3 regions of the Streptomyces sp. B8-7 genome follow, and region 1 is predicted to be linked to each of the others. Evidence: riboswitches for the same ligand, from Rfam matches in the RefSeq annotation. Region 1 holds a riboswitch; each other region holds the start of a gene.
What was found. A riboswitch is a leader RNA that binds a small molecule or an ion and turns the genes downstream of it on or off. The one in region 1 is predicted to bind cyclic di-AMP.
Positions count from the first base shown of each region.

Region 2: another riboswitch for cyclic di-AMP. It lies ahead of AC5K6T_RS01370 (C40 family peptidase); the one in region 1 lies ahead of AC5K6T_RS28845 (transglycosylase family protein).
Region 3: another riboswitch for cyclic di-AMP. It lies ahead of AC5K6T_RS24285 (M23 family metallopeptidase); the one in region 1 lies ahead of AC5K6T_RS28845 (transglycosylase family protein).

Region 1 is NZ_JBYRRL010000006.1:112,466-119,568, forward strand. Features, by position in the region: gene AC5K6T_RS28835 (FtsB family cell division protein) at 1-282, opposite strand, end outside; gene eno (phosphopyruvate hydratase) at 377-1,663, opposite strand; gene AC5K6T_RS28845 (transglycosylase family protein) at 2,266-2,979, opposite strand; cyclic di-AMP (ydaO/yuaA leader) riboswitch at 2,983-3,161, opposite strand; gene AC5K6T_RS28850 (transglycosylase family protein) at 3,344-4,432, opposite strand; gene AC5K6T_RS28855 (cytochrome P450 family protein) at 4,735-6,135, opposite strand; gene AC5K6T_RS28860 (nucleoside triphosphate pyrophosphohydrolase) at 6,545-7,103, opposite strand, start outside.
Region 2 is NZ_JBYRRL010000001.1:295,834-302,936, reverse strand. Features, by position in the region: gene pcrA (DNA helicase PcrA) at 1-1,026, opposite strand, end outside; cyclic di-AMP (ydaO/yuaA leader) riboswitch at 1,256-1,422, shown strand; gene AC5K6T_RS01370 (C40 family peptidase) at 1,431-2,630, shown strand; gene AC5K6T_RS01365 (SLAC1 family transporter) at 3,052-4,050, shown strand; gene AC5K6T_RS01360 (hypothetical protein) at 4,028-4,408, opposite strand; gene AC5K6T_RS01355 (C40 family peptidase) at 5,118-6,200, shown strand; gene AC5K6T_RS01350 (DUF397 domain-containing protein) at 6,880-7,103, opposite strand, start outside.
Region 3 is NZ_JBYRRL010000004.1:966,055-973,157, forward strand. Features, by position in the region: gene AC5K6T_RS24255 (ABC transporter ATP-binding protein) at 1-351, shown strand, start outside; gene AC5K6T_RS24260 (FtsX-like permease family protein) at 348-1,544, shown strand; gene AC5K6T_RS24265 (dihydrofolate reductase family protein) at 1,654-2,790, shown strand; gene AC5K6T_RS24270 (SUKH-3 domain-containing protein) at 2,908-3,717, opposite strand; tRNA gene AC5K6T_RS24275 (tRNA-Met) at 3,894-3,967, shown strand; gene AC5K6T_RS24280 (PP2C family protein-serine/threonine phosphatase) at 4,344-5,537, shown strand; cyclic di-AMP (ydaO/yuaA leader) riboswitch at 5,803-5,961, shown strand; gene AC5K6T_RS24285 (M23 family metallopeptidase) at 5,973-7,016, shown strand.

The DNA.
Region 1 (7,103 bases):
CGCCTTGAGGTCGCGCAGTTGCTCCACGCGCTCCTCGGCCTGCCGCTTCTGCCGCTGCAGGTCGGCGATCTCGGCGCGCTGGGCGACGTACTGCCGCATGGGGTAGGCGAGCGCCACCACCAGCGAGCAGACCACCAGGGCGAGCAGCGCGGCCCGGCCGGTCAGCCGGGAGCGGCGGGCCTGGCGGCGGGTCTGGGAACGGTAGACGCGGGCCGCGGTCTGCTCGCCGAGCAGTCGCAGCCTGGTCGTGGTGGAGAACCGGTCCCGGTCCTTCACGGCCATGTGTGCCCGCCTCCCGTTCACGCGCGTACGTCCCCGCACACGGTACGGGACCGGGTACGGGGACGTACGGACGACGCCTCGTCGGGGCTGCGGCTCAGCCCTTGAAGCGGGGGAACGCCGAGCGGCCGGCGTACACCGCGGCGTCGTCGAGGATCTCCTCGATGCGCAGCAGCTGGTTGTACTTGGCGACGCGCTCGGAGCGGGCCGGGGCGCCGGTCTTGATCTGGCCGCAGTTGGTGGCGACGGCCAGGTCGGCGATGGTGACGTCCTCGGTCTCGCCGGAGCGGTGGGACATCATGCACTTGTAGCCGTTGCGCTGGGCGAGCTCGACGGCGTCCAGGGTCTCGGTGAGCGAGCCGATCTGGTTCACCTTGACCAGCAGCGCGTTGGCGGCACCGTCGTCGATGCCGCGCTGCAGCCGCTCGGGGTTGGTGACGAACAGGTCGTCGCCGACCAGCTGGACCTTGTCGCCGAGCCGGTCGGTGATGACCTTCCAGCCGGCCCAGTCGTCCTCGAACAGCGGGTCCTCGATGGAGACGAGCGGGTAGGCCGCCACGAGCTCCTCGTAGTACTCCGTCATCTCCGCGGCGGAGCGCTCCTTGCCCTCGAAGACGTACTTGCCCTCCTTGTAGAACTCGGAGGCGGCGACGTCGAGCGCCAGCGCGATCTGCTCGCCGGGCACGTAGCCGGCCTGCTTGACGGCCTCCAGGATGAGGTCCAGCGCCTCGCGGTTGGAGCCCAGGTTGGGGGCGAAGCCGCCCTCGTCGCCGAGGCCGGTGGACAGGCCCTTGGACTTCAGGACGGCCTTGAGGGTGTGGTAGACCTCGGCGCCCCAGCGCAGGGCCTCGGAGAAGGACTCCGCGCCGATCGGGGCGATCATGAACTCCTGGATGTCCACGTTGGAGTCGGCGTGCGAGCCGCCGTTCAGGATGTTCATCATCGGCACCGGCAGCAGGTGCGCGTTGGGGCCGCCCAGGTAGCGGAACAGCGGCAGGTCGCTGGCCTCGGACGCGGCGTGGGCGACGGCGAGCGAGACGCCGAGGATGGCGTTGGCGCCGAGGGAGCCCTTGTTGTCGGTGGCGTCCAGGTCGAACATGGCCTGGTCGATCAGGCGCTGCTCGGTGGCGTCGTAGCCGACGAGCTCCGGTCCGATCTGCTCGATGACGGCGAGGACGGCCTTCTCGACGCCCTTGCCGAGGTAGCGGTTCGAGTCGCCGTCGCGGAGCTCGATGGCCTCGAAGGCGCCCGTGGAGGCGCCGGACGGAACGGCGGCACGACCCGTGCTGCCGTCGTCGAGGCCGACCTCGACCTCGACCGTGGGGTTGCCTCGGGAGTCCAGGATTTCCCGGGCTACGACGACGTCGATGGACGGCACGAGCATCTCCTTCATGGATGTGACGCGGTGGGCAGGCCGCGGGTGTGGCTCTGCGAGACGAGCCTAACCGGCTCCGGGGGATCGGCCAGCCGATGGCTCATCACGTGGACGGAACCGAGCGTAAATTGTTTCCTAACGGAACAAAAGCGGGGCGGGGTGCCGTCCTGAACGGACCGGAAACCGACCCGGACGGACCGGCGCGGCGGAGGCGGCCGCCGGGGACCGGCCCGGACCCGACCGCGGAGCGGCCGGGGGCGGCCGCCGGACACCGTCCCGCACGGACCGGAGCCCGCAGGACCGGGGCCCGCACGGATCGGAGCCGGCAGGACCGGGGCCCGCACAGACCGGAGTGCGCACGGATCACGGCCGGGCCGGATCAGGGCACGCACAGATCAGGGCCCGGCAGGATCGGGGCACGCGCGGACCAGGGCCCGGCCGGATCGGGGCACGCGCGGACCAGGGCCCGGCCGGGGTGCGCCGGAGGCGCGCCGGGACGCACCCCGCCCCGGCGCGTACGGGGGGACACGCGCCGGGGCGGGAGCTTGGGGGGGAGAGGCGGGGAGCCTCGGCGGAGGTGGGGGCCTCCGGACGGGACGGGCCGCCGCGCCCTACTTCAGGTGCAGCTGCTGGCCCGGGTAGATGAAGTCCGCGTCGTCGATGATGTCCTTGTTCAGCCGGAACAGCTTCTGCCAGCCGCCGTCGACGTCGTGCTCCGCGGCGATCTCGCTGAGGGTGTCGCCCTTGACGACCTTGTACTCGCCGTCGCCCTTCTTGACCTTCTTGCCGGTCGGGGTGGTGACGGTCTTCTTCGTCCGCTGCGGGGCGGCCTGCTGCGCCGGGCGCTCCTGGGAGCGGGAGACGCCGGGCTGCTCGGCCGAACGGCTGGTGGTGTCGGCGCTCGGCTGCGAGGGGGCGGCCGCGGCGGAGCCGCCGTCGTTCGCGGCGCCCGACAGGCCGACGCCGCAGACCGGCCAGGCACCCTTGCCCTGACCCGCCAGGACCTTCTCGGCGATCTCGATCTGCTGGGCCTTGCTGGCCTGGTTCGCGCTGGCGGCGTACTGGGTGCCGCCGTACGCGGCCCAGGTGGAGGCGGAGAACTGCAGGCCGCCGTAGTAGCCGTTGCCGGTGTTGATGGACCAGTTGCCGCCGGACTCGCACTGGGCGACGGCGTCCCACTCGGAGGCGGTGGCGGCGGAGGCGTTGCCGGCCGCGACCAGCGGGGCGGCGACGGCGGCGCCGGCCACGCCGGCGACGGCGATGGCACGGGTGGAGCGCTGGAGGGCGGACGGACGACGGTGCTTGCCCTTGCCGGAGAACAGCATGGAGGATCCCCTCACCGACGCCTGCGAGGTGAGCTGTCGGGTTCGGGCCGGTTGAGTTGCCCGGCCGCGCGCTCCTGGGCGCGCGGCTTCACCCCAAGCCGGTTCCGGCGTCGAGTCACCCCAACCGCCGGGCCCGGCACTTACCTTGGGTCCCCCGCTCCTGCCTACGGCGCATGACGCGACGACTGTTCCCGGGCGGCCGCTGGCAGGATTCGGCGTTGCGGCCGTCGGGGCTCGTGTTGGCGAGCGGTGATGACGGTAGACACGCGATCGGCGGAATTTCAAAGACGATCAGGGCCTCTGAGACTCATCCCACACTTTCACCAAAACGGACATTCACCAACGAACCATGCGTGAACTCCCGCTACTTTTCACCCGATTCGCCCCCGACCGCGAGCGTCTGACCGGGGACGATGAGGTCCGGGTCGGTACCGACCGTCTCCCGGTTCCCGTCGTACAGCGCGCGCCATCCGCCGTCGAGGTCAAGGGAGTCGGCGATGCCCGAGAGGCTGTCGCCCTCCCGGACGACGTACTCGCCGTCGGCGGCGCCGAGGGCGGCGGGGCCGCCGGAGGCGTCCCGGCCCTCGGAACCGGCCGCACGGCCGCCGCCCGCCCCCTCCTCGGCGACGGCGCCGCGATGCCGTCCGGTGCCGGGCTGGAACGGATCGGCCGAAGAGGCGCCGTTCGGGGTGGACTTGTCCGAGTTGTCCGCTGGGCCGCCGACGCCCGCAGGGGCGTCGCCGGCCTCCTCGCCCGTGAGGGCAGGAGAGGAGCCGGGGGTGGCGCCCGCGCCGGCCGACGGGTCAAGGGCGTCCGATGTGTCCGACTTGGCGCTGTCGGGCGAGTCGCCCGGCCCTGAAGCTCCGGACGCCGGGCCGCCACCCGGGCCGGACTCGCCGGACGCGCCGCGGGAATCGGACTCCTCGGACGGTCCGGATGTCTCGGACGATGCAGCCGAATCCGGCGACTTGGGTGATACGGAGGAGTCGGGCGTAACCGGCGAAGTAGATTTTCCGGTCGGCCCGGAGTGGCCGGACCCGTCCTCCGCGACGCCGGTGTCGACGTCCGCCGGTGCCGCGTCCTCGCCGAGCCCCGCGAGCGGACCGCAGGCCGGCCACGCCGACACGCCCTGGTCGGCCAGGACACGCTCGGCCACGGCTATCTGCTGCCGGCGGCTGGCCTGGTCCGGGCCCGGGGCGTACTCCAGCCCGCCGTAGCTCACCCAGTCCAGCTGGCTCAGCTTCAGGCCGCCGTACTGGCCGTACCCGCTGTTCGCGCTCCACGCCCCGCCGGTCTCGCAGTCCGCCACCCGGTCCCAGGTCGTACCGTCCGCCGCGCTCGCGCCGGAGGCGCCGAGCAGCGGGATCGCGATCGCGGAGCCGGTCACTCCGGCCGCGACGAGGAGAGCCGGAGCCTGGCGGGGGCGACGGTGCCGACCGTTCCCGGAGAGCATGCGGTGGCCTTTCGAGCGACGACAGGGACCGGCGCGGCGTGTGCTGCGAGGCGCCGCGCTGATGGGTGAACGTATCGGCAGACGATCACTTGTCACAAGTTCATGCCGTGCAGATCACGTAAAGATCACAGAACTGAGTGACTGTCACGTTCATGCCCGTCAGGTCCCCTCCTCGGCGGGCGGGGTACGGACCCGGAGGGGCGGAACGCCGCACGGGCCACGGCCGGGGCGTGCGGGGCCGGGGCGGGCGGGGCACGGGGCCGGGGCGGGCCGTCCCCGGGCGGGCCCCGGGCGGGCCCGCCTCAGGCGGGTGGGGTGAACTCGACCGGGAGGGTGCGCAGCCCGCGCATGATGAGCCCGCCGCGCCAGCGCAACTCGGCCGGTTCCACCGCGAGTCGCAGGTCCGGCAGCCGGGTCAGCAGCGTCGCCAGCGCGGTGTGCCCCTCCAGCCGGGCCAGTGGCGCACCGAGGCAGTAGTGGATGCCGTGCCCGTAACCGAGGTGCTGGTTGTCGCGGCGCGACAGGTCCAGCGTGTCCGGGTCGGCGAACCGCTCCGGGTCCCGGTCCGCCGCGGCCAGCACGACCAGCACGGGGTCGCCGGGCGCGATGTGCTGCCCGCCGACGGTCAGCGGCCGGGTCGCGAACCGCCAGGTGGCCAGCTCCACCGGGCCGTCGTAGCGCAGCAGTTCCTCCACTCCGGTCTCCAGCAGCGCGGTCTCCCCCGCGGCGAGGGAGTCCTGCAGCCGTGCCCGCTGCCCGGGGTGGGTGAGCAGGGCGTACGTGCCGTTGCCGATGAGGTTGACGGTGGTCTCGAACCCTGCGAACAGCAGGATGAACGCCATGGCCGCCGCCTCGTTCTCGGTGAGGTGCTCACCGTGGTCCGAGGCCCGGATGAGGCCGGAGATGAGGTCCTCGCCCGCCTGCGGGGTGTCCGGCAGCGCCTGCCGTTTGCGGTGGATCAGCTCGGCCAGGTAGCCGCGCATCTTCTTCACCGACCGGGCGACGCCGCCGCGCGGCCCGCCCCCGTGCCGGATCATCATCCCCGCCCAGTCCCGGAAGTCGTCCTGGTCCTCCCGGGGTACGCCGAGCATGTCGCAGATGGCGTAGATGGGCAGCGGGAAGGCGAACTCGTGGATGAGGTCGGCCGAGCCGCGTTCCGCGAACCCGTCGATCAGCAGGTCGGTCAGCTCCTGCACCCGGGGGGCGAACTCCGCGACCCGGCGGGGGGTGAACGCCTTGCTCACCAGCCGCCGCAGCCGGGTGTGGTCGGGCGGGTCGATGTTGAGCAGATGCGTCATCAGCTCCGCCTTGCGCTCCCCGGGGATGCCGGTCCTGCCCCTGGCGTGCGCCGGCTCGTCGTGGTGCTCGGGGTTCTTGGACAGCCGGCTGTCGGCGAGCGCCTGCCTGGCATCGGCGTAGCGGGTGACCAGCCAGGCCTCCACCCCGCTGGGCAGCCGTGTCCGGTGCACGGGCGCGTGCTCGCGGAGCCAGGCGTAGGCGGGGTAGGGGTCGGAGGCGAACTCCCAGGTGAAGAGCTCGGGGGCGGTGCCGCCGGGGACACCCGTGCCGGAGGTGCCCTCGGCGGCGGGACCGGCTCCGGTGGTGCCGCCGGGAGCAGCACTGCCGGACGGAGCGGGGGCCGCGGTGTCGGGGGCCGCGGTGTCGGGGGCCGCGGTGTCGGGGGCGGGGCCGTCGGTGGTGATGCCGTCGGAGGTGATGCCGTCGGAGGTGATGCCGTCGGAGGTGGTGCCGTCGGGGGTGGTGCCGTCGGGGGTGGTGCCGTCGGGGGTGGTGCCGTCGGGGGTGGGCTGGGGCTGGTTGGTCACCGGCCGACGGTACCGGGTCGGGGACGGTACACCCGGACGGGCACCGGACCGCCCGGCCCCGGAGCACCCCGGTCCCGTGCCGTCCCCGTCAGGCGTCCCGGCCCGGCCCCCGACGCCGCACCCGGGTCAGCTCCTCGCCCCGGGGACAGCCCCTCGCCCCGGGGGGCGCGGCCGTCCGCCGTCCCGATCCGCCGCCCCGACGGGCGACACCGTGACGCCCTAACCCGCGCCGCCTCAATCCGCCGCCTCAGTCCCCCGTCTCAGTCCCCCGTCTCAGTCCGCCGCCTCAGTCCGCCGCCTCGGACGGGCCGCCCGTCGCCGCCTCCTGCTCGCGTATCGCGTCCCGGTAGACGCGCGCCGCCGCTCTCAGCGCCGCCTCCGGGTCCACCCCCTCGGACTCGGCGCGCACCGCGAGGGCCAGGAGGTCGTAGCCGATGCCCTCGGCGCGCGGCAGCGGCACGTCCAGGTCCGCCGTGCGCGCCCGGGAGGCCAGTTTCGCGGCCAGCGCGAGGCCCGGCTGGTGCAGTGGTATGCCCTCGGTCACGGAGGAGCGGCGCTTCTCCTCGGCCTTGGTGCGCAGCCAGTGCGCCTTCACCTCCTCGGGCGTCGTGGCGGTCTCGTCCCCGAAGACGTGGGGGTGCCGGTGGACGAGCTTGGCCACGATGCCGCCCGCCACGTCGTCGACGGAGAACGGCGCATCGGGGTGCTCCTCGGCGATCCGCGCGTGGAAGACCACCTGCAGCAGGACGTCCCCGAGTTCCTCGCGCAGGGCGTCGCGGTCGCCCTCCTCGATCGCCTCGACGAGTTCGTACGCCTCCTCTATGCCGTACTTCGCCAGTCCCTCG
Region 2 (7,103 bases), on a different contig from region 1:
CTGGTCCGCGTCACCGACCACGCACAGCTCGGCGGGCGGCAGGTCGTGCTCGGCGGGCGGCACGTCGACCGGGTGCTCCCGGGTCCCGACCAGTTCGCGGACGAGGGCGTACTGGGCGTGGTTGGTGTCCTGGTACTCGTCGACGAGGACGTGCCGGAAGCGGCGGCGGTAGTGCTCGGCGACGTCCGGGAAGGCGCGCAGCAGGTTGACCGTCGTCATGATCAGGTCGTCGAAGTCCAGGGCGTTCGCCTCGCGCAGCCGCGACTGGTACAGGGCGTAGGCCTGGGCGAGGGTCTTCTCGAAGCCGTCGGAGGCCTGGGCGGCGAAGTCCTCCTCGTCGATCAGCTCGTTCTTCAGGTTGCTGATCTTGGCGCTGAACGACTTGGGCGGATAGCGCTTGGGGTCGAGGTCCAGATCACGGCAGACCAGGGCCATCAGGCGCTTGGAGTCGGCGGCGTCGTAGATCGAGAAGGACGAGGTGAAGCCCAGCTTCTTGGACTCGCGGCGCAGGATGCGCACACACGCGCTGTGGAACGTCATCACCCACATCGCGTTCGCGCGCGGGCCGACGAGCTGCTCGACGCGCTCCTTCATCTCGCCCGCGGCCTTGTTGGTGAAGGTGATCGCGAGGATCTGCCCCGGGTGCACCTGCCGCTCGGCGAGCAGATGGGCGATGCGGTGGGTGAGCACCCGGGTCTTGCCGGAGCCGGCTCCGGCGACGATGAGCAGCGGGGAGCCCGCGTGGACGACGGCGGCCCGCTGGTTGTCGTTGAGCCCCTCCAGCAGCGCCGCGGGGTCGACCGGCGGGCGGGGCGCGCCGCCGCGGTAGTACCCGCCCGCGCTCCCCTCGTCGCCCGCGTCACCGGTGGCCCACCGGTCCGGGGGCACGTCGAACTTCCCGCCGAACAGATCGTCCGGAACCCGCTCCGGAGTGTGATCGTCCTCGGGCGGCGGCGGGTGCTCCTCCTCGTGCCCGCGGGGGGGCTGGAGGTCCGCCAGGAAGCTGTCGTCAAAGAGGCTGCTCATCGCTCTCCGAGTCTAGGCGGCCCCACCGACAACCGGCCCCGGTCCCGCGAACTCCCCGCCGCCACGCTCCGTCACCCGACCGGCACCGCCCGCACCGGGACATGCCCGGACCGGCCGAGGTCACAAAAATGTATCGGGCATATCACCCGCCAACCTTCACACAAGCCACACGAGTTGGCTACCGTTCCGGGCAGGACGCACGACCCCCACCGGCGAACCCCGCCGGGCCGCGCGGCCTCCGCCGAGTCCGGTGCGCACTGCGCCCACCGGAGCCGGGGACCCACCGAACCCGGGGTGAATCGGCCCACTCCCACACGGGAGCGGCCGTAGGGCAACCCTTCCGAAGCACCCGCCCGAACCCGACAGCTAACCCGGTAGGCGGCCGATGGAAGGAGTCGCCTCTCTTGGCGTCGCACCGCAGGACGCGTCCCACCGGGCCGCGTGTCGCAGGCATCCGCACCCCCGCACTGGCCACCGCCGCCCTCACCTCGGTGGCCCTGATCTCCCAGTCGGCCGAAGCCGCTCCCACCGACGACGGCAGGCCGACCCTGGAGGAGATCGAGAAGAAGGTCGACGACCTCTACCGGCAGGCAGGATCCGCGACCGAGAAGTACAACTCCGCCAAGGAGCGGACCACGAAGCAGCGCAAGCGCGTCGACGTCCTCCTCGACGACGTCGCCGAGCGCACCCAGAAGCTCAACGACGCGCGCGAGGAGCTCGGTTCCCTCGCCGCGGCCCAGTACCGCACCGGCGCCGCCACGCCCGGCACGGCATCGGTCCTGCTCGCCGACAGTCCGCAGGACTACCTCGACCGGGCCCAGCTCATGGACCGGATGACCGGCCGTCAGAAGCACGCGGTCGACGACTACGTCACCCAGCAGTCGACGACCATGGAGAAGCGCCGCGAGGCCACCGAGAGCCTGGCCACGCTCACCGACTCCCAGGCCGAGCTGAAGGCCGCCAAGGCCACCGTGCAGGCCAAGCTGGCCGACGCGCGCGAGCTGCTGTCCCGGCTGACCGCCGAGGAGAAGGCCCGGCTCGCGGCCGTCGAGGAACGCGAGCGCGAGGAGGCCGCCCGCAAGGCCGCCGAGCTGGCCGAGCAGCAGCGGGCACGGGAGGCCTCCGAGGCCGCCGAGGCCGCCGCCCGGCAGGAGGCCGAGCCCGGGCCGAGCCCGTCCGCCGGCGTCCCCTCGGGCACGTCCGCCGACAGCCCGGCCCCGCCCGCCCAGGATCCCGGCGCCGCCGCCTCGAAGGCCGACATGGCGCTCGCCTTCGCCCGCGCCCAGATCGGCAAACCGTACGTCTGGGGCGCGGCCGGCCCCGGCTCCTACGACTGCTCCGGCCTCACCCAGGCCGCCTGGCGGGCCGCGGGCGTCACCCTCCCGCGCACCACCTGGGACCAGGTCGGCGCCGGCACCACCGTCCCGCTCTCCGACGCCCGGCCCGGCGACCTCGTCTTCTTCTACGACGACATCAGCCACGTCGGCCTCTACATCGGCGACGGCATGATGATCCACGCCCCCAAGCCGGGCACCTACGTCCGCGAGGAGTCCGTCTTCTACGACGGAGAGTCCGCCATCCACAGCGTGGCCCGCCCCGCCTGACCCTCCCACCACCCGGGGTGCTCCTCCCCCGCCCGGAGGAGCACCCCAGCCACCCCGACGGCACAGGAACCCGCGCACCAAGAGGGGCGCGGGAAACCGCGCACCGAAGGGGCGCGGGGAACTGCGCACCGAAGGGGCGCGGGGAACTGCGCACCGAAGGGGCGCGGGGAACTGCGCACCGAAGGGGCGCGGGGAACTGCGCGACCAGCCACAACGCACCCCGCACCCAACCACCCACCGAAGCACCCACCACCCACCCCACCCCACCCCCCAAGCAGCGCGAGAAACCGCACACCAAAAGGGGCACGGGGAACTGCGCACACACAGGGGCGCGGGGAACTGCGCGACCAGCCACGACGCACCCCGCACCCAACCACCCGCCTACCCCGCCCCACCCAGCGGAGCGCCTAGCATCGGCCGCATGCCCGCACCCTCCTCCCCGCCCGCCCGGCGGAGGCCGCCCGCGGCCGGGGCCGCCGTGATCGCCACCGGCGTCCTGTCCCTCGGCATGCAGCTGGCCGGCCACGCGGTGCTCTCGGGGATCCTGCTCGTCCTGGCCTGCGCCGCCTGGCTCCCGCTCGCCGTGTACTCCGCCGTACGGCTGCTGCGCGAGCGGGGGTGGTGGCGGACCGAGGCGGCGTCAGCCGCGGGGCTGGCCGCCGTGACCGCGACGACCGTGCTGGGCACCCGCTTCTCGGACCTGGACTGGCGCCCCCTGGCCGCCGCGCTGCTGGCGCCGGCCGCGCTGCTGTGGGCTCCGCTGCTGCTGGTGTCGGTCCGGCACTGGCGCCGGGCGATGCCGGGGACCGTGTTCCTGGGCTCGTTGGCGACGCAGGGGCTCGCCCTGCTGGCGGCGGCCCTGGCCGGGGCGGAGGCGGTGGCCTGGCTCGCCCACGCGGCGCTCGTCCTGTTCTGGCTGGGCCTCGTCGTCTACGGTTTCGCGCTGGCCCGCTTCGATGCGCGCGAGCTGGTCCGCGGCGGCGGGGACCAGTGGATCGCGGGCGGTGCGCTGGCCCTGTCCGCGCTGGCGGGTGCGGAGCTGATCGCCGCCGACAGCGCACGGCTCTATCTCTGGAACGACGACGACCAGGGCGTCCTCCGTTCGACCACCCTGACCCTCCTCGTCCTGGCCCTGGCCGCGTACGCCGCCGTGCTCGCCGCCGAGATCCGGTGGCCGCGGCCGCGCTACGACGTCCGCCGCTGGTCCACCGTGTTCCCGATGGGCATGACCGCGGTGGCGGCCCAGTCCGTCGCCGCCGAGCTGGACGTCACCTGGCCGGACGGCCTGGGCGAGGTGCTGCTGTGGGTCGCCGCGGCCGCCTGGCTCGCGCTCTGCTGCTGGGCCGTCGTGGACGCCCGCGGCGCACTGCGCGGGCCCCGGCCCGCACCGGACGGGGTCAGGTCCAGAGCACGGCGATGAAGACGTTCGCCGTGGTCAGCAGGCCCACCAGCCCGAACAGCCGCCTGTCCACCTTCTCCTGCTTCTCCTGCTTCTCCTGCTTCTCCTGGTCGCGCTGCACGTAGACGAGACCCAGGATCACCACCAGCAGGGCCAGCTTCACGCCGATCTTGATGTTGTCGACCGACTGGTCGTCGGCCTGGTTGAGGCCGACCAGGACCACGCCGGTCACCAGCATCGTCAGGGCGCCGTGCAGCATGGCCGGGACGAACCGGGCCGTGCCCTGGCCCATCGCCTTCATCTGGGTGAGGAAGCCGCCCAGGAGGGCGGCGATGCCGATGATGTGCAGGCCCACGAAGAGATGGATGAGTACGTCCATGAGGCCGGAGCCTAATCAGGGCCCGCCACCGGCCGGGCACCGGGCCCACCCGCGCCGGGCCCACCCGCACCCGGCGCAACGCCCCGGACGGGCGCCGCGCACCGACCGGCGGCGGGCTGTGCGGAGGGAGGCCGGGCACGCCGGCCGGCCCCCACCGGACGGAAACAGGCCGGACCTGAGCGGGCCGGGAGCAGGCGGGCCGGGATGCAGGCCCCGGCCAAGGCCTGCATCCCGGCCGCCCGGCACACTGCCGCCCGGCCGCCCGGCCGCCGGTACGGCCACCGTGCGACGGCCGCCCGACCACCACCCTGCATATATGCGTGCCATAGCACCCCACCGCCCGCTCGGGCCGCGGAACCCGCACTTCGATCAGCGCACCCGGTGAAGTCGGCAGCCCGGGCCCCCGGTCCCGGTCAGGTCCGGTCACCTGCCGGTCGGCCCCCGGCACTTCCGCACATCACGTCACCACTCCGTCACTCTCCGGTCTAGCGTCCACCCCCAGGTGACCGGCTCCCCACCGCCGCCCGGCCCGGGCGGCAGCCGGACGCCACCGCCGAGAAGTCCGGCGGCGACCGCTCCCCCTGTGCGGGCGCCGCCGGATCCGCGGGAGCCCCGGGCTCCCGCAGGCCGCTCCCCCCTGGCGGTGCCGCCCCGTGCCCGCCGGGGTGGGGCGGTCCCGGCGGTCCGAGGAAAGGACGTACAGGCCCACGTGGCAGCGCACCGCAAGTCCCGACAGCGCTCGGCCGGCGGCAACACGGCCCGTACCGCGGCCACCCTCGCCCTGGCCGGGGCCGCCACCGCGACCGTCTTCGACGGCGTCGGCACGGCCGCCCCGGAGCCGACCGCGGCACAGGTCAAGGCCCGGGTGGACCAGCTGTACCAGGAGGCCGAGCAGGCCACCGAGAAGTACAACGGCGCCAAGGAGAAGGCCGACGCCGCCGAGCAGCGGCTGGCCGAACTGCGCGACGAGGCCGCCCGCAGGGAGGACCGCCTGAACGCGGCCCGCGACGCCCTCGGCTCCCTCGCCGCCGCCCAGTACCGTCAGGGCGGCCTCGATCCGGCGTTACGGCTCGCGCTCTCCGACGACCCGGACGGCTTCCTCGACCACGCCTCCTTCGCCGAGCGCGCGGGCGACCGCCAGTCCGCCGCCGTACGCCGGGTGCGCGACCAGCTCCGCGGCATCGAGCAGCTCCGCGGCGCCGCCCGGGTCCAGCTGACCTCGCTGAAGGCCCGCCAGGCCGAACTGCGGCGCCACCGCGGCACCGTCACCGCCAAGCTGGCGACGGCCCGCCGCCTGCTGTCCCGGCTCACCGAGGAGCAGCGCCGCAGCTACGCCGCGGGCGTCACCGCCGCCGGTACGGACCGCGCCTCCCGGGCCGGGGCTCACCCCCGCGACACCCTCCAGGCCTCCACCGCGACGACCGCGTCCAGCGCCGCCCCCACCTCACGCGCCTCCGCGGCCGTCTCCTACGCCTACAGCAAGCTCGGCAGCCCCTACGTGTGGGGCGCCACCGGCCCCGACGCGTTCGACTGCTCCGGCCTCGTCCAGGCCGCCTACCGCTCCGCGGGCGTGCAGCTGCCCCGCACGACGTACGCCCAGATCGGCGCCGGCCGCCGCGTCTCCCGCGCCGAACTCCTCCCCGGCGACCTGGTGTTCTTCTACTCCGGCATCAGCCACGTCGGCCTCTACGTCGGCAACGGCCGGATGATCCACGCCCCCAACCCGTCCGCCCCGGTCCGCGTGGCCCCCGTCGACCAGATGCCCTTCGCGGGGGCGACCCGCGTCGTGTGAGCCCACCGCCCCGCCCAGCGCCGCCCCGCCCGGCGACGGCCCGGCGCCGCGACAGCCCCGGCACAAGCCCCCGACGAAGGCCGCCGGACGCCCCGGCACACCGCACTCGGTGCACTCCGGCATGAAGCACGGCCGCACGGCACCCGTGGCGTCGGCGCCCGCCTCCGGCACGGCGGCGGACCCGGGCACGGGCACGGCTACGGGCACGGGCGGTGACGCTTCCGCGGGGACGGGCGGCAGCTTGTCCCGCAGCCTCCGGGCCACGAACGCCCGCGGGAAGTGGACGGTGTCGGGCAGGCCGCCGGTCAGCGCCCGGACGACCGAGACGGTGCCGGCCCCCGTCTCCAGCCAGGGCACGACCAGTTCGGCCAGTGCCGCGCAGTCGGCGGCGGACAGCGCCAGCCGCGGCTCATGACCGCCGAGCCGGGCGAGCAGCCGGTACGCGACGTCGGTACGGGACTCGGCGGGCGCAGCCACGCGGGGCCCGGCCGGGGCCGGGACGTCGGCGGACGGGGTGGTCCGCACGGGAGCCGCGTTGACGGGCGGCGCACAGGCGGGAGCCGCGCACGGTGCCTGGCAACGGCGCGAGTTGGACGCTCGGGAGGGCGGGTGGCGGGTTGAACCCGACCACCCGTTCCTCACAAACGCCGCTCGAACCCCGGCCCTCGCAGCTCGAAGCTCAAGCCCCGGTCCGGGCGCGCGCCACGAACGCCGCCCAGGCGGGCCCGGCGACGGCGAACCGGGGGCTCCGTGACCCGGGCTTCGAGTCCCGGACGTGCACGGTGTGGGAACAGGAGGCGACTTCGAGGCAGCCTGCGTCCTCCTTGTCGCTGCAGCCGGACTTGCGCCAGCCGAGGGCGACTTCGGGGCAGTCGCCACCCTGGCTGTCGCTGTAGCCGGACT
Region 3 (7,103 bases), on a different contig from region 1:
CGGCATCGTGCGGCGGCGCGCGACATGCTCGGCGATCTGGGCATGGCGGACCTGGCCGACCGCCCGGTCACGGAACTCTCCGGCGGCCAGCGCCGACGGATCGCCGTCGCCCGAGCCGCCGTGAAGGAGCCGGTGCTCATCCTGGCCGACGAGCCGACCTCCGGCCTCGACCCCGCGACCGCGCAGTCCGTGAGTGCCGCCCTGCTCTCCTGTGCCGAGCGCGGGGCGGCCGTCCTGCTGGTCACCCACGACCCGCTGCTCGCAGGGATCTGCGAGCAGCGCCACGTACTCGACGGGGGAGTGCTGTCACCCGCCCTCCGGCAGGACGCCGGTGAGGAGAAGCAGGGATGAGCCGCTGGAGCCTGTACACGTGGAGACGCGACGGACAGTCCCTGCGCCGGGCGCTGCCCACGCTCACCGTGCTGGCGGCTCTGCTGAGCACGTCGGCCGGTGTGACCGCGGGCGCGGCGGGCGCCGTCCAGCGAGACGTCCTGGCATCGGGCGGACTCACCCAGATCGAGCTCACCTCGTTCGAGGACGACGTGTCGGTCCGCCCCTTGACCACTGCGGCCCTGAGAGAGGCCCGGAATGTGCCGGGCGTCCGCCACGTGGTCGCGGACTACCCCTCCACCCTCTACGCGGAGGAGTCAGGGACGTACGACCTGACCAGCCGCACTCTGACCCCGGCCGACGACCTTCCCATCACACAAGGGACCCTGCCGGAACGGCTCTCCCCGGACGAGGTCGTCCTTCCCGCCACCGCGCAGGGCACGGACTTCACCCCGCTCCTCGGCCGCACGATCGCTTTCGGACATACCCGGGCGACCGGGGCCGCCTCCGGCACCACCGCGGTCCTCCGACTGCGGATCGCGGCTCTCTACGACCCGAGCTGGCAAGCCGACGGACCAGGCGTCGCCTATCTCTCCGAGTCCTCCGCCGCGCTGCTGGCCGCCGCACGGGCAGGGCAGGACCCCGAGACCTTCCGGGACAAGGAGGGCGCGCAGTCCGCCGTCGTGGTGGTCGCGCACCAGAGGCAGGTGGCCGCGGTCACCGACGCGCTGCAGGCCGCAGGCTTCTCCGCCTCCCCGGTGTCCGACCGGATCCGTCATCTGCCGGGTCTGTTCGGCGCAGCGGACCTCGCCATGCGGGCCGGGGTACTGGTCCTGGCTCTGGCTGCTGTCGGCCTGGGGGCCGTGCGAGCCGCCGACAGCGCCCGGGCCCGGCTCGGGCAGTTTGCCGTACTGCGCATTCTTGGCACCGGACGCCCCGAGCTGCGTCGGATCCTGCTGTGCGAGGCACTGCTCTCGGGCGGAGTGGCGGGCACGGTCGGCGCGGTCGTCGGCAGCGGCGCCTCCCTCGCCCTCGCGGGTCCGCTCAGCAGCACGCTCGGACTGCCGATCACACTCAGTGACTCCCTGCCAGGACCGGGCTGGACCGCCGCAGTACTGCTGCTCCCGGCTCTCGGGCTGGCCGGCGGGGTGTTGCTGGGCAGTCGGGGGGTGCTGCGGGGGGATCCCTATCTGGGGGCGCGGGCGCATGGCTGACGGTGCGGGTGGAGGCGGGGGGAGTTCCCGGGGCCCGGGGGAGGCGCGAGGATGGGGGCCCTGGTGTGTGATGCCGTCCGTTCTCCGTGAGAGTGAGAGATTCGCGCCGATGCCGTTCCCGTACGTCCTTCTCTCCGCCGCCGTCTCCCTCGACGGGTACCTCGACGACACCGGCCCGGAGCGGCTGCTGCTCTCCTCCCCGGCCGACTTCGACCGGGTGGACGAGGTACGGGCCTCCTGCGACGCGATCCTGGTGGGTGCGGGCACCCTGCGCGCCGACAACCCCCGGCTGCTCGTCAACTCCGCCGAGCGGCGGGCCGCGCGCGTCGCACAGGGGCGGGCGGAGTTCCCGCTGAAGGTCTGCGTCAGCGCCAGCGGCGATCTCGACCCCGCGGCCCGCTTCTGGCACACCGGCGGTGAGAAGGTGCTGTACACCACCGGCAGGGGTGCCGGACGCGCCGCGCGGGCGGGGCTCGCCGCCGACGTCGTCGACCTCGGCGACCGGCTCGACTGGCCCGCCGTGCTGGAGCACCTGCACGACGTACGGGGGGTGCGGCGACTGATGGTCGAGGGCGGCGGCACCGTGCACACCCAGCTGCTCCGGCAGCAGCTCGCCGACGAACTCCAGCTGGTCCTCGCCCCCCTCCTGGTCGGCACCCCCGAAGCGCCACGGCTCTTCGGCCCCGGCGGCTATCAGGGCGGCCGGCTGCGGCTGGTGGAGACCCGGCGCATCGAGGACGTCGTCCTCATGCGCTACGAGCCCACCGCCCCCGGCACCGGCCCGCGCACCGTGCCCGCCGACCGGCACTGGCTGGCCCTCGCCTGCGATCTGGCCGCGCTGTGCCCGCCGTCGGACACCGCCTTCAGCGTGGGTGCGGTGGTGGTCGGCGCCGACGGCACCGAACTGGCCCGCGGCCACTCCCGCGAGGTCGGCGACCCCCTCGTGCACGCCGAGGAGGCCGCCCTCGCCAAGATCGACCCGGCGGACCCGCGGCTGCCCGGCGCCACCGTCTACTCCAGCCTCGAACCCTGCGCCCGCCGCGCCTCCCGCCCCGCCCCCTGTGCCCGGCTCATCCTCGACGCCGGCGTCCGCCGTGTCGTCACCGCCTGGCGCGAACCCGACACCTTCGTCGCCGGGGCCGACGGCAGCGGACTCCTCACCGCGCACGGTGCCCACGTCGTCGTCCTGCCCGAGTACGCGGACCGCGCCAAGGCTCCCAACCGGCACCTGGAACCCCCCGCCTGACCTCAGCCCGGCCCAACCCGTCCTTCGCCTCCGCCCCGGCAGGGACACGGGATCTTGGGCGATCGCGCGGCCCGTCGGGAAGCGTCGTCGGGGTGGAGCCCGGTCGGCTGGGGCTGCTCAGTCGGCAGTCTCGATCCGCTCCGGGGCGACGCCCAGGATGAGCTTCTCCAGCGCGTCCCGGGCAGAGCCGAACGTAGCCAGCCAGGTCTCGACCAGGTAGATCTCGCTGTTCTCGTCGATGCCGAGGAGGAATCTGCCCTCATCGAGTTCGCCGAGGGGGAAGACGGCGCGCCCGATGGTGTGACTCCAGTCGGCGAAGCGGTCCTCCTCGCCGATCAGGTCGTCCGGGTCGAAGGTGAAGGGGGTCCTGGCGCAGGTGATCCCGGGGCCGCTGATCCGGACGTCCAGGCCACCGAACTCCGCCAAGAAGGCTTCAGCGGCATCGTGCATGCGGATCAGGCCGGTCTTCTCGAGCGCCTTGCGCCAGCGGCCCGTCGAGACGTGCCGTCCCGGCCGCCAGCCTGCCGAGCGCAGTGTCTCCTCGATCACGCCGGTTCCCCGTAGATGCGTCACCGCCGCATCGACCCATGCCTTGTCCACCGGCACGTCTTCGGGCCAGCCGGGCCGCCAGTCCGCCTGCCAGTGGGTGAAGTCGTCACGCAGGAACCGCGGGTCGACTGGCTTGAGTCGCACTTGCTGTCGCTGATCGGCCCACCAGACCTCGAATGCGGCCTCGGTCCCCTCGCTCGGCCAGCGTTCTGCGGCCGTCGGCAGAAGCAGAACATCGACGAACCCTCCGACCGGAAGACCGATGTCGACGAAGATCCCGATCGCACCCGGTCTCGGGACTGCCGTCACCGTCCCTCGGAACCTCTGGCCGAACCGCAGGCCGCTACGGATTCGAATCCACTCTTCAGCGCTGACCACCCGGACATCCTGGCACCCTGCTGTTGCACATGGCGGCCGGACGGTCGTGGTGGTGGGGCGGGGGACCATGGACGTTGAAGACGGGGTCTTCTCCTTCCGGGATCTCGAAGACGAAAGGGGGTGCGGGAAACCGTGGTGCTGGTGGTCCTGAGCATGGCGTACACTTGAATCACCGACGCGGGGTGGAGCAGCTCGGTAGCTCGCTGGGCTCATAACCCAGAGGTCGCAGGTTCAAATCCTGTCCCCGCTACTGAAGGCCCAGGGCCGGAGTCCATGTGAACGGACTCCGGCCCTGAGTCGTTCCATGACGCTTGTGCCGTCTCCCCGTCTCCCCGTCTCCCCGTCTCCCCGTGTGCTCGTACGCCACGCCACGCCATGCCACGCCCCGGTGCCGGCTCCCGGTCCCTCTCCGTGGCCGTCGCCCTGAGCCGTCCGCGTCAGGCGGCGGCCGCGTCAGGCGGCGGCCGGCCCGCCTGCGTGCGCCGGCCCGCTCCCGGCGTAGCCCGGTCGGACCGTTCCGCTCGCCGCGCGGGGGTGCACCGGCGAGGCTGGACGGACGGGCCGAGGCGCGGCCCGACCGTCGACGTACGCCGGGAGACAGGGTGCCGGCTGGTGAGGTGAGGGGTGTGGGACCGCCCGTCGGGCCGGTCGGCGGCTCGGCGGCCGCAGCCGACGACCGGCGGCGGATCTCGTCGACCCGTGCCTTCGTCCGCGTCCTGCCCGTCCTGCTGATCAGCGCCGGACTCGTCTACGACGCCCTCACCCCGGACGTGTACGCCGCCGCACCGTTCTTCACCGCCGCGCCCCTCGTCGCCGCCCCGCTGTACTCACGGCGCGGCACGGTGCTCATCGGCTCCGCCGCGGTCGTCGTCGTCCTCACCCTGCACGTGCTGATGGGCATCGCCCTGGAGGCCGAGGCGGTCACCGAGCAGATCACCGTCGTCACCGTGGCGTTCCTCGCCGTCGTCATCAACGTCCTCGTCCGCCGCAGCAGCGAGCGGCTCGCCTCCGCCCGGGAGATCGCCGAGGCCACCCAGCGCGCCGTCCTGCCCGAGCCCGCCGAACGGATCGGGGGCCTCGACATCGCCGCCCGCTACGAGGCCGCGCAGGAGGACGCGCTCATCGGCGGCGACCTGTACGCGGTGCAGGACACCCCGCACGGGGTGCGGCTCGTCGTCGGGGACGTCCGCGGCAAGGGCATGGGTGCGGTGTCCGCGGTCGCCGTCGTGATCGGGGCGTTCCGGGAGGCGGCCGAGCAGGAGGCCACCCTGGCCGGTGTCGCCGACCGGCTGGAACGCGCGCTCGACCGTGAGGGGGCGCGTCGGGCGGGCCTGGACGCGCTGGAAGGGTTCACCACCGCCGCGCTCGCCGAACTGCCGCACCGCGAAGCCCTCGCACGCGTCCTCAACCGCGGGCACCCCCCGCCGCTCGTGCTGTACGGCGACGGCACCGTGCGCCCGGTGCACCCGCGCAGCCCCGCGCTGCCGTTGGGCCTCGGCGACCTCGGCCGCGGGCCGGACCGGGTCGAGGAGGTGCCCTTTCCGGGCGGGGCCACCCTGCTGCTGTACACCGACGGGCTGTCCGAGGCCCGTGACGCGGACGGCGTCTTCTACGACCCGGAGCTGCGGCTCACCGGCCGGGTCTTCCGCGGGCCCGCGGCGCTGCTGTCGGCTCTGGCGGAGGAGGTACGCGGCCACTCGGGTGGCGCACTCGGCGACGACATGGCCCTGCTCGCCGTCCGCCGTCCCCTGGATGCGGCGGGCTCCGCGGGGGCCGAGGGGTCCGCCGGCAGGAGGAGCGGGGGCGGCGGGTCGCCGTGAGTTCCGGAGCCGCCCGGCGGCGGGTCTTCTCCGGCTCGCGTCACGCGATGTGATCGGACGGGTGCCCTCCGCATAACAGCTGAGTAAACGTCAGAAACTCGGACGTCGTGGGTGCCGGGTCAACTCGCCCGGCTTTCGCCCCTCCTGGGGTGAATCTCCTGCCCGGAAACTGCAATGATCAAGCCGAACAGCTTGGAAAGAGGGACCCGCTTCTATTACTGTCCGATAACGCAGCGGTCGTCCCAGCCGTCACAAGAGGCGGCTCCGTGCGCACGCGCCGAATCCCGCAAGGGAACCGGGGAACCACCAACTTGGGGTGAATCACGCGAATGCCCGCCGTGCACCGACGGCCGGTATACGCGCGTAGGAGACCTTCCTGTTCCGAACCCGTCAGCTAACCCGGTAGGCGAGAAGGAAGGAAAGGAGTACGCCCACGTGGCGTCCAACCGGCCTGCCCCGCAAGCCCCGTTCGTGCCGGGCCAGCGTTCCGCCGACACCGCCGAGGTCTTCGCCTACGGCGGCCCCCGCACCGACGACGGTCCGTGGGAGGAGTGGAACCCCACCGCGGACACCGTCCGCCCCGTACGCGGCAGGCACCGGGTCTCCAAGCAGCGCGGCGGCGGACTCGCCCGCAGCTCCACCGTCCTCGGCGTCGGCGTCATAGCCGCTGTCGGCGCCGGCGGCATGGCCAGCGCCCAGTCCGGCAAGCCGCCGGTCGCCATCTCCATGCCCGACCTGCCCTCCGTCGGCACCCTGCTGTCCGACGAGGAGCAGCCCGCCGAAGAGCCCGCCGCCCCGCTCAGCGGCATCGGCACCACGGCCGCCGACACCGCCCAGGGCGCCGACGACGCAGGCGAGGCCCTGCGGGCCCGCATCATCGCCCAGGCCGAGCGGCAGCAGAGCCAGGCCGACACCAAGGCCGCCCAGGCCGCCCAGGCCGCCGCGGCGAAGGAACTCGCCGAGGCCGCCGCCAAGGCCGAGAAGGAGGCCGAGGCCGAGGCCGCCGCCGCGAAGGCCGCCGCGGAGGAGGAGGCCCGCAAGAAGGCCGAGGCCGAGCGGCTCGCCGAGCTGGCCCGCCAGTACACGCTGCCGACCTCCTCGTACACGCTCACCTCCCTCTTCGGGCAGGCCGGCTCCATGTGGTCCTCCGGCTACCACACCGGCCTGGACTTCGCCGCGCCCACCGGTACGCCCATCAAGGCCGTCCACACCGGCACGATCACCGAGGCCGGCTGGAGCGGGTCGTACGGCTACCGCACGGTCCTCACCCTGGAGGACGGCACCGAGCTCTGGTACGCGCACCAGTCCTCGATCAACGTCAGCGTCGGCCAGAAGGTCAACACCGGCGACGTCATCGGGCGCGTCGGCGCCACGGGCAACGTCACCGGTCCCCACCTGCACCTGGAGGTCCACATCGGCGGGGCCGCGGGCGGCGTGGACCCGCTGGCCTGGCTGCGCGAGCGGGGTCTCACCCCCTGAGACGCCCCTGCCGATCCCGCACGGCACCGGGCGCCCCCCCGCCCGGTGAGGTGCCCCGGCCCGCCCCGTCGGGCCCGGAGTGAACCG